3 regions of the Micromonospora sp. WMMD1082 genome follow, and region 3 is predicted to be linked to each of the others. Evidence: riboswitches for the same ligand, from Rfam matches in the RefSeq annotation. Region 3 holds a riboswitch; each other region holds the start of a gene.

Region 1 (3,471 bases), 960 kb from region 3:
GCCGGCACCGAGGGGCGGAGGTCAGAAGCCATGAAGACCCGGCTGGTGCTGGTCAGCCACGCGCCCACGGCGGCCACCCGGGCGGTCGCCTTTCCCCGGGACGAGCCCCTCGACGCGCATGGGCTGGCCGACGCGACCGCCCTGGCCCAGCTGCTGCCCCGGGCCGACGAGGTCCGCTGCGGGCCGGCGCGGCGCTGCGTGCAGACCGCCGCCGCGCTCGGGCTCGCGCCGACCGTCGACGACGGGTTGCGCGACGCCGATCTCGGCCGCTGGGCCGGTCGTACGCTCGACGACCTGGTGGCCGAGCGGCCGGCCGAGGTCGAGTCGTGGCTGACCGAGGCGCGGGCGGCCCCGCACGGCGGCGAATCGCTGCACGACCTGCTCGACCGGACCGGCCACTGGCTGCGTGCCGTGCCCGGCACCGTACGCACGCTCGTCGCGGTCACCCATCCGATGGTGATCCGTGCCCTGGTGGTGAACGCGATCGGCGCCGGGCCGGCATCGTTCTGGCGGATCGACATCGCGCCGCTGACCGCGACCGTGCTCCGCGGCGACCCCGGGCGCTGGACGCTGCGGACGACGGCGGGCCGGCTGGACCACGCGGGGCGTCCAGGGCGACGACGCGCGCCGTGAGCGACCCGGCGCTGTGACTCGCCCGACACACCATCTGGTGTTGCCAACTTTCTGCTGTGCCCATATATGGTGTTAGCCGCAGCTGGTTCGACCGTCAATCCACGGTGGTCGAGGCAACAGGGAACCCGGTGGAAGTCCGGGACTGCCCCGCAGCGGTGAGTGGGAACGACCGCCGTCACACAAGCACTGGGCCCGCCGGGTCTGGGAAGCGACGGCCAGTAGACGCGAGCACGACGCCCACGAGTCCGAAGACCTGCCAGTGCGCCGCACGCGTCGCGTGCGGCGGTCGAAGGCCGCGCGGGACGGCCGACGCCACCAGCTGGTCAGCCGGGCAAGCCTGCCGTCGGGTGACCGGCGGCGTCCTCCCTGCGCGCCCTCGACCTTGGGGACGGGCGTGAGGAGGGGGACCGTGACGGTGACCCAGGAGCAGGCGGGGCCGGAGCTACGCCGGCACGTGATGCAGGTCCGCAAGCGGAACGGCGCCACCGAGCCGGTGGACGTCAACAAGATCGTCAAGGCGGTGGAGCGCTGGGTCGCCGACCTGGACGAGATCGATCCGCTGCGGGTGGCGACGAAGACGATCAGCGGCCTGTACGACGGCGCCACCACCGCCGAGCTGGACAAGCTGTCGATCCAGACGGCGGCGGAGCTGATCGGCGAGGAGCCGCAGTACTCGAAGCTGGCCGCCCGACTGCTGGCCGCGTACGTGGACAAGGAGGTGCGCGGGCAGCAGGTGGCGAGCTTCAGCCAGTCGATCCGGTACGCGCACGGCCTGGGGCTGATCGGCGACGGCACCGCGGAGTTCGTGGCCCGCAACGCGCGCAAGCTGGACGACGCCATCGACCCGGATGGTGACCTGCGGTTCGAGTACTTCGGCCTGCGTACGGTCGCGGACCGGTACCTGCTGCGGCATCCGGAGACCCGGCTGGTGGTGGAGACCCCGCAGTACTGGCTGCTGCGGGTCGCCTGCGGGCTCTCCGAGTCGCCGGGCGAGGCGATCGACTTCTACCGGCTGATGTCGAGCCTGGCCTACCTGCCGAGTTCACCGACGCTGTTCAACTCCGGTACCCGGCACACCCAGATGTCGTCGTGTTTCCTGGTCGACTCGCCGCGCGACGAACTGGACTCGATCTACGAGCGCTATCACCAGGTCGCGAAGCTGTCGAAGTTCTCCGGCGGCATCGGCATCTCCTGGTCGCGGGTGCGGGGTCGTGGCGCGTTGATCCGGGGGACCAACGGCCGGTCGAACGGCATCGTGCCGTTTCTCAAGACGCTCGACGCCGGGGTGGCGGCGGTCAACCAGGGCGGCCGTCGCAAGGGCGCGGCCTGCGTGTACCTGGAGCCGTGGCATCCGGACATCGAGGAGTTCCTGGAGCTGCGGGACAACACCGGCGAGGAGTCCCGGCGTACGCACAACCTGAACCTGGCCAACTGGATCCCGGACGAGTTCATGCGGCGGGTCGAGGCGGACGGCGACTGGTCGCTGATCGACCCCTCCGAGGCGCCGGAGCTGCCCGACCTGTTCGGCGAGGCGTTCGACGAGGCGTACCGGGCGGCGGAGAAGAAGGCGGTCCGGACCGTCAAGGCCCGCGAGCTGTACGGGCGGATGATGCGCACCCTCGCGCAGACCGGCAACGGGTGGATGACGTTCAAGGACGCCTCGAACCGGCTGTCCAACCAGACCGGCGGGCCGGGCAACACCATCCATCTGTCCAATCTGTGCACCGAGATCCTGGAGGTCAACGACGACGCCGAGACCGCGGTCTGCAACCTGGGGTCGGTCAACCTGGGCGCGCACGTCACCGCCGACGGGGTCGACTGGGAGCGGCTGCGCGCGACCGTCCGCACGGCGGTGGTCTTCCTCGACCGGGTGATCGACATCAACTACTACCCGGCCGAGCAGGCCGCCGCGTCGAACCCCCGCTGGCGCCCCGTCGGGCTCGGGCTGATGGGTCTGCAGGACGCGTTCTTCACGCTGCGGCTGCCGTTCGACTCCGCGCAGGCCCGGGAGCTGTCGACCCGGGTGCAGGAGGAGGTCTTCCTGACCGCGCTGGAGACGTCGGCCGGGCTCGCCGAGCGGTTCGGCCCGCATCCGGCGTACGCCGAGACCCGGGCGGCCCGGGGCGAGTTGCACCCCGACCTCTGGGGCGCCGACGTCACCCAGGTGCCGCGGTGGGCCGCGCTGCGCGAGACGATCGCCGCACACGGCCTGCGGAACTCGCTGCTGGTGGCGATCGCGCCGACCGCGACGATCGCCTCGATCGCCGGCTGCTACGAGTGCATCGAACCGCAGGTGTCCAACCTGTTCAAGCGGGAGACGATGTCCGGGGAGTTCCTCCAGATCAACACCTATCTGGTCCGCGAGCTGAAGGCGCGCGGGCTCTGGACGGCACCCATCCGCGAGCAGATCAAACGCGCCGAAGGGTCGGTACAGGCCATCGCCGAGCTGCCGACGGACGTGCGGGAGCTGTTCCGTACCGCGTGGGAGTTGCCGCAGCGGGCCCTGATCGACCTGGCGGCGGCCCGCGCGCCGTACATCGACCAGTCGCAGTCGCTGAACCTGTTCATGAGCGCGCCGACCATCGGCAAGCTCTCCTCGATGTACCTGTACGCCTGGAAGTCCGGGCTGAAGACCACCTACTACCTGCGTTCGCGCCCGGCGACGCGGATCCAGCAGGCCACCGTCGCCGTCACGCCGACCGCCACCCGGGCGGTCACACCGCTCGTCACGGTGACCGACGACGAGGCGCTGGCCTGCTCCCTGGAAAACCCCGAAAGCTGCGAGGCATGCCAATGACCACCGTTTCCGAACCCAGCACCAGCACCAGCAGCGCCGGC
Region 2 (3,471 bases), 2.7 Mb from region 3:
GCAGTAGCCGGTCGGGTTCGTCTCGATGTCGGCCGGGGCGGCCCCCGGGTGGACCTGGAGGCGTTTGGCACCGGGCTGGACCGCTTCCACACCGGACTCCCGGATGCCGGAGAACTGCTGGACCGGTGGCTGTCCGGCGCACCGACCGTCGCCGGCAACGAGCGGATCCCCTTCGAGGCGGTGCCGGTGGTGCCGCGCCGTGGGCACGGGCGATCCCGGTGGCGGCGCCTCGACCCGGGCCGGCAGGCGCTGCTCGCTCTGGCGCATCTGCTATCGGCGATACATACACCCGACTCGCGGCCGGCTTCGAGGTCGGCGTCGCCACCGCCTGGCGCTACGTCCAAGAGGTGATAAACCTGCTCAGCGCGGCAGCCGACGACCTGGACACCGCGATGCGACGCATCCGGCTGTTGGCGTACGCGATCCTGGACGGCACGCTGATTCCCATCGACCGGGTCGCCGAGCAGAAGCCCTACTACAGCGGCAAGCACAAACGCCACGGTGTGAACGTGCAGGTCATCGCGGACGCCTCCGGCCGGCTCGTGTGGGCATCACCGGCACTACCCGGCTCGACCCACGACCTGACCGCCGCCCGCCATCACGGCATCCTTGAGGCCCTGACCAGCGCGGACGTGATGACCTTCGCCGACAAGGGCTACCAGGGCGCCCACGGCAGCGTGCGCACGCCGTTCAAGCGGCGCCGCTTCCGGCCGAAGCTGTCACGCCGGCAGAAGGCCGTGAACCGGGCCCACGCGAAGATCCGCGCCCGCGGCGAACGCGCGATCGCCACGCTCAAGACCTGGAAAGTCCTGGTCAGGCTACGCTGCTGCCCACGCCGAGCCACCGCGATCGTCCAAGACATCCTGGTCCTGCACGACGTCGAAACCAATCGCTACCCAGGATGAAAATGGCTCAGTGATCGGCGATCAGCGGGCCGATCGTGGTCCAGGCGACGGGCAACGGGTGCGGGTTGGCGAGCCGGCGACGGCGCAGCTCCGGGCGCCACACCTGCTCCACCGCGGCGGCGAGCCCGTCCAACGCCGCTGGCTCCGCACGCCCGCCACGAGTGTCGGCAGGGCCACCATCAGGCCGTATCGCCCGGACGGTCAGGACGAGCCCGAGGAAGCCGGCCGCGCCCCCGACGACGCCGAAGATCTTGTCAAGCCCGTCCAGCACATCGTTGGAATGCAAGGACCGGGCCAGCCCGTACAGCACCACACCCAGCACGAGAAGCCCGGCACCCCACGCGAGGCGCTTACCTTGGCTAACGACCCGGTTGCCCGTCACCACCACACCGTACTGATCGTGATGAAACATCACTCCAACGATCATCCTTGTGGCATCCGCTTATCGGCGCCGCACACCAAGGACGAGCTGGTCTCAGCCTCAGTTCGTCGCACAGCGTCATTGACGTGGGCCAGTGGCCGGACGCCGGGCCGAACCCGGCGCGGTGGGCACCGGTGTAGCGCCGCCTCAGGTTGGCCGCCGTCACCCGGTCCGGGACGCGCTGCCTGCCGCTGGGCGATCTCGTGCACGTTGCCCACGGTGCGCCGAGCCCGAGGCGGCGCCCACGCTCGCACGCTGGGCTGCATCCCGGGGTTTCAGCGCTCGACGGCGCCGGATCCGAGGAACACGCGGGAGATTGCCTGAAGGGCCGCGAGTTCGTTCGGCGCCCGGGTTCGGCCTGAGTGTCGCGGCCACCAAAAATCGAGGAACCCGAGGATCCAGCCACGCTCGCGGCTCACGGCAGCCGGGGCCGGTCGAGTTCATGACCGGGCCACAGCTTCGGGTTCGGAAAACAGGACGACCTTGGTCGAGGCGACCGGACGTCTGGTTCGCCTTGCATGTTGTACGCGTCCGGTCGCGGATTGACAGCGGCTCTGGAGGCGGACGAGACTGGCGCGACAACTGAACAGCCGCGTGTGCGTGTGGGGGAAGTCCGGTCGAAGTCCGGCGCTGGCCCGCAACGGTGGGCCGCCGGGGGTATCCCTGGTGGCGAGCCCGAATACCTGCCGTGCCCGCGAGTCCTGCTTCTCACCCGTCGTGGCCCACGGGTCGGAGGCCGGCCCGTCGTACCCGTCCGGGTGGGCCGGGTTTCTGACGACCGCCGGGCCGGAAAGGGCGCTTCCGATGGTCGTCCGCCTGAGCCGGTACCGCCTGCTCGCCCTGTTCTGCGGTGTGCTCACCGCTCTCACTCTCACCACCCCGGCGATCGCCGCACCCGTTCAGGTCGGTGCGGTTCGGTCGGACGCGGCTGCTGGCTGGTTGGCTCGCCAGTTGGTCGACGGGGAACGTTTCGAGGCCGTCTTCGACGGCGTCGCGTATCCGGACCAGGGGCTGACTCTCGACGCGGTTCTCGCGTTCGCCGCTGCCGGTGTCGCCGACGACTTCGGGGCGCGGGCTCTGGCCTGGGTCAGCCGACCGGAGGTCCGGGACGGGTATGTCGGCGACAGCGCCCCGGAGGCGTACGCGGGTGCGACCGCCAAGCTGGCCCTCGCCGTGGCGGTACGCGGTGGCGACCCGACCGACGTCGGCGGTGTGGATCTCGTCGCCCGGTTGCTGTCGCTGCAGACGCCCAGCGGCCGGTTCACTGACCGGTCAGCGTGGGGCGACTTCAGCAACGCGTTCAGCCAGTCGTTCGCGCTCCTCGCGCTGGACCGCACCGCCCAGGGCGTACCGGCGGTCGCCGCCGGGTGGCTGGCCGGTACCCGGTGCCCGGACGGCGGCTATCCGCTGCTGCCGGCGCAGCCGGTCTGCGTCTCCGATGTGGACGCCACCGCCGTCGTGGTGCAGGCGTTGCGGGCCGCGGGCCGGTGGGCCGACGCCGCCGCGGGCCTGCGCTGGCTGGTGTCCGTGCAGCACGTCGACGGCGGGTTCGCCAACGCCGGCGGGATCGCGAACGCCAACAGCACCGGGCTGGCGGCACAGGCGCTGCGCGACGGCGGTAGGCCACTGGCCTGGTTGCGGGCCCGCGTCTTCCTGGCCGGTCTGCAGGTCGGTTGCGCCGCGCCGGTGGCCGACCGGGGCGCGGTCGACTTCGACGGCGGCGCCTTCGACCCGGACACCGCCACCCGCGCCACCGCCCAGGCCGTCCTCGGCCTGACCGGCACCGGATACGCCCGGCTTTCCGCCGCCACCGCGACTCCCGGCGCGCCCATCCTGCCCTGCCGCTGACCACCCGAAAGAATCCGTCCCACCGAAGGAGTGTCCATGTCCCGTGTCCAGCATCCCGTCCGCCGGTGGCTCGCCGGCCTGGTGGCGGCCGCCGTCGTCGCCGTAGGGCTGATCGCTGTCGAGCCGTCTCCCCGGGCTGCGCAGGCTGCCGCGTGCCCCGGTACCTCCGGGGTCACCGTGGTGGTCGACTACGGCCCGCTCGGCGGGGGTGTCCAGGTGGCGTGTGCTCCCGGTGACCCGGCGACCGGGCTGGCTGCCCTGCAGGGTGCCGGCTTCGCGGTGACCGGTACGCAACGG
Region 3 (3,471 bases):
GCGGATAGCGCCGCAGCGCATGCCAGAAGGCCGCGGCGGTCACCCGTCCGGCGGCGACCGGCAGAATCGTGGACGCCGGGCTCATCGCGCCACCTCGCTGCGCTCGGCGCCGCGACGAGGCACCATCGCACTGAGCCGAATGATTCGCTCACTACGCACGCTCATCGCGCCACCTCGCTGCGCTCGGCGCCGCGACGAGGCACCATCGCACTGAGCCGGATTATTCGCTCACTACGTTCGCTCATCGCGCCACCACCTCGGCGTACGAGGAGTGCGCGAGCAGGTCGCGGTGGCGCCCGACGGCCGACACCCGGCCGCCCTGGACGAAGACGACGCGGTCGCACCGGTCGAGCAGTGGTGCGCTCGTGGTGACCAGGATCGTCGCTCGCCCGTCGCCGGTCCGGTGGGCGCGGATCCCCTCGGCGATGGCGTGCTCGGTGACCGCGTCGACCGCTGTCGTCGGGTCGCGGAAGACGGTGACCGGCCGGTCGGCCAGCAGCGCGCGGGCCAGGGCGATCCGCTGCCGCTGACCGCCGGAGAGGTTCAGGCCGTGGTCGGTCAGCTCGCGGTCCAGCCCGGCGTCGCCGTCGGCGAGCAGGTCACCGACGGAGGCCGCCGCGATGCCGGCGCTCAACGTGGCGTCGTCCCGGTCGTCCCCGGTCTGCAGTACTTCACGCAGGGTGGCGCCGAGCAGGTCGACCCCGTGCGGCTCGACGAGCACGGCCCGGCGCAGCGAGTCGACGTCCAGCTCCCGCATCGGCGTGCCGGCCAGCGTCACCTCGCCCCGCTCGGGCGACCGCGCGCCGGAGAGCAGGTCGGTGACGTCATCGGCGGTGACGGTCTCGCCGGTGACCACACCGAGCATCTCGCCGGGCCGCACGGCGAGGCCGACGCCGTCCAGGCCGGGCGTGTGCACCTCGTCGAGGGCCAGCGTGCCCGCCTGCGCCGCCCGTACGCCGGACGGGGCCCGTTCGGGTGCGGCGAGCACCTCGGCCACGCGGGCCGCGCTGGCCCGGGCCGTTGCCAGCCGGAAGACGCAGTCGGCGAGGTTGAGCACCGGATCGGTGATGAACGTGGCCAGCCCGACGATCGTGATGAGCTGCCCGACCGTGATCCGCCCCTGCAGGGCGTACCAGCCCGCCAGGGCGGCCACCACCGTGATCAGCAGGCCGGTGGTGAACGTCGAGGCGCCGACGAACGTGGCACCGGCCTTGACCGTGCCGACGCTGGCGCGCAGCGACGTGCGGCTGGCCGTACGGTAACGGCGGGCGGCCTCGGTCACGCCACCGAAGCCGCGCAGCGGTCGGAGCCCGCGCAGGAGATCCGACGCCGTGGCGGCGGCCCGACCGATGGCCTGCTGCTGCGCCGACGTGTGCCGCCCCACGAGCGGTCCGAGCGCGTTGAGCCCGAGCACCAGGATCGGTACGCCCACCACCAGCCCGAGTCCGAGTGACCAGTCGATGCGCAGCAGCACGATCGTCGACACCGTCAGGCCGAGCAGCGCGCTCACGCCCCGGCTGCCCAGTTCGAGCAACTCGGCGGCGGACTGGGTGTCGGAGGTCGCGATCGAGAGCAGTTCACCGCTCTGGCGTCTGGTCCGGATGCCCCGCCCGCCGACGACGCGCCGGACCACCCGCATCCGCAACGCGTGCGACTCCTCCACCATCGCCTTGGAGAGGAACCAGAAGCCCGACCGCCACCCCATGGTGAGGGCGGTGAACAGCGCGAAGATGCCCAGCACGGACCAGACCATCGCCGAGGTCGACCCCGTCCCCACGGCCTGGTCGATGACCAGGCCGATCGCCACCGGGACGAGTGCCTCGCACACCTGGTGCAGGGACCAGAAGGTGGCACACAGGGCGGTGTCCCGGCGCTGGCGCCAGAACATCCCGCCGATCAGCCGCGCCGTGCTCGGTGCCATCCCCGCCTCACTCCCCCGACAAGTTAGGGCAGGCTAACCCGCGATCACGGCCTGGCGCCATTTCCGGCCGGCCATCACGACGAGCGGACGGCCACCGATTCCCGCACGGCCACCGCTACGACCGGCAGTGCAGACCGTACGGCCGGCCCGGCGGGGAGCGGACCGTCGGGCGAGCAACCTCACACCGGCGGTGGTGAGTGCCCGGGTCCATCCCGGCGGCGGATATCGTGGCTGCGGCGCTGGTTCGCCCGGCCACCCCGGTCGGGCGTCGCAAGAGGGAACCCGGTGGAAGTCCGGGACTGCCCCGCAGCGGTGAGTGGGAACGACCGCCGTCATCGGCACTGGACCCGGGTGGGTCCGGGAAGCGACGGCCAGTAGGAGGACCGGGCGACGCCCGGCGACGCCCGCGAGTCCGAAGACCTGCCCGCGCCGCGCACACGAGGTGTGTGCGCTGCCGTCGGCCTCGCGGGTGGGTCGGGCGGGTGACTCGCCGTACGCCAGTCGTCGGCGGTCCTCGACGTGCGCGCCCTCGATGCCGGTGGCCTGCTTCCCGAGGACGGATGACCAGAGTGCCCGAGACCATCGCGATCGACGGTCGCCCACCGTCGGCGTCGCACCTGACCCTGTCGCAGATCATGGACCAGCACCACACCAACCTCATGGGTACGGTCCACGGCGGCCGGATCCTCAACCTGATCGACTCGGTCGCCGGGGTGGTGGCCGCCCGACACTCGGACGGGCCGGCGGTGACCGCGGCCATCGACGAGACGGCGTTCCTGCGGGCCGTGCGGGTCGGCGACGTGGTGCACGTGGACGCCCGGATCACCTGGGCCGGCCGCAGCTCGATGGAGGTGGCGGTGCGGGTCACCGCCGACCGGTGGGACCGCGCCGTACCGCCCACCGACGTGGCCACCGCGCACCTGGTGATGGTGGCCGTGGACGACGCCGGCCACCCGCGCCCGGTGCCGCCGCTGCTGCCGGAGACCGACGGCGACCGGCGTCGCTACCGGGAGGCCGAGATCCGTCGCGAGCACCGGTTGGCCCTGCGCCACGCCCTGCTCGACGCGCCGGCCGACATCCCCTGACCGCGCCCGCCGATCGCGCCCGCTGACCGCGCTCCGCCGATCGCGCCTGCTGACCGCGCCTGCTGACCGCGCCCCGCCGACCTCGCTCCGCTGGCCTGGCCGTCGGTGCCGCCCACCCGGGGGCGTGGCGGCCGTGGCCGGGCCGGCCGACGGGTCAGACCGGCCGGGGCTGGCGATCGTGCCCATCGAGGCCGGCCCAGGAGCGCAGCAGCCGACCGCCGATGGAGTCGACCGGACCCGAGCCGGGCCCGTCGACGACGCGTTCGACGATCTCGGCGCGGCTGAACCACCGCGCCGCCAGTAGCTCCGTGCCGTCCACGGTGATGCTCTCGTCGACGGCCTGGGCGACGAAGCCGACCATGAGGCCGGCCGGGAAGGGCCAGCCCTGTGAGCCACGGTAGGTCACCGTGCCGATCGCGACCCCGGCCTCCTCGGCGACCTCGCGGCGCACGGCACCCTCCAGGC

The links. A riboswitch is a leader RNA that binds a small molecule or an ion and turns the genes downstream of it on or off. The one in region 3 is predicted to bind cobalamin.
Region 1: it holds a riboswitch for cobalamin, as region 3 does, so the genes downstream of both, O7615_RS25050 (ribonucleoside-diphosphate reductase subunit alpha) here and O7615_RS29615 (acyl-CoA thioesterase) in region 3, are expected to answer to the same signal.
Region 2: it holds a riboswitch for cobalamin, as region 3 does, so the genes downstream of both, O7615_RS17300 (peptidase) here and O7615_RS29615 (acyl-CoA thioesterase) in region 3, are expected to answer to the same signal.

What each region holds. Positions count from the first base shown of each region.
Region 1 is NZ_JARUBM010000002.1:5,446,595-5,450,065, forward strand. It holds gene O7615_RS25045 (histidine phosphatase family protein) at 31-633, shown strand; cobalamin riboswitch at 700-909, shown strand; gene O7615_RS25050 (ribonucleoside-diphosphate reductase subunit alpha) at 1,091-3,430, shown strand; gene O7615_RS25055 (ribonucleotide-diphosphate reductase subunit beta) at 3,427-3,471, shown strand, end outside.
Region 2 is NZ_JARUBM010000002.1:3,735,269-3,738,739, forward strand. It holds gene O7615_RS17285 (anchored repeat-type ABC transporter permease subunit) at 1-7, shown strand, start outside; partial or broken gene O7615_RS17290 (transposase family protein) at 211-905, shown strand; gene O7615_RS17295 (hypothetical protein) at 913-1,317, opposite strand; cobalamin riboswitch at 1,897-2,032, shown strand; gene O7615_RS17300 (peptidase) at 2,131-3,174, shown strand; gene O7615_RS17305 (hypothetical protein) at 3,211-3,471, shown strand, end outside.
Region 3 is NZ_JARUBM010000002.1:6,408,233-6,411,703, reverse strand. It holds gene O7615_RS29625 (ABC transporter ATP-binding protein) at 1-85, opposite strand, end outside; gene O7615_RS29620 (ABC transporter ATP-binding protein) at 242-1,921, opposite strand; cobalamin riboswitch at 2,194-2,343, shown strand; gene O7615_RS29615 (acyl-CoA thioesterase) at 2,482-3,006, shown strand; gene nudC (NAD(+) diphosphatase) at 3,161-3,471, opposite strand, start outside.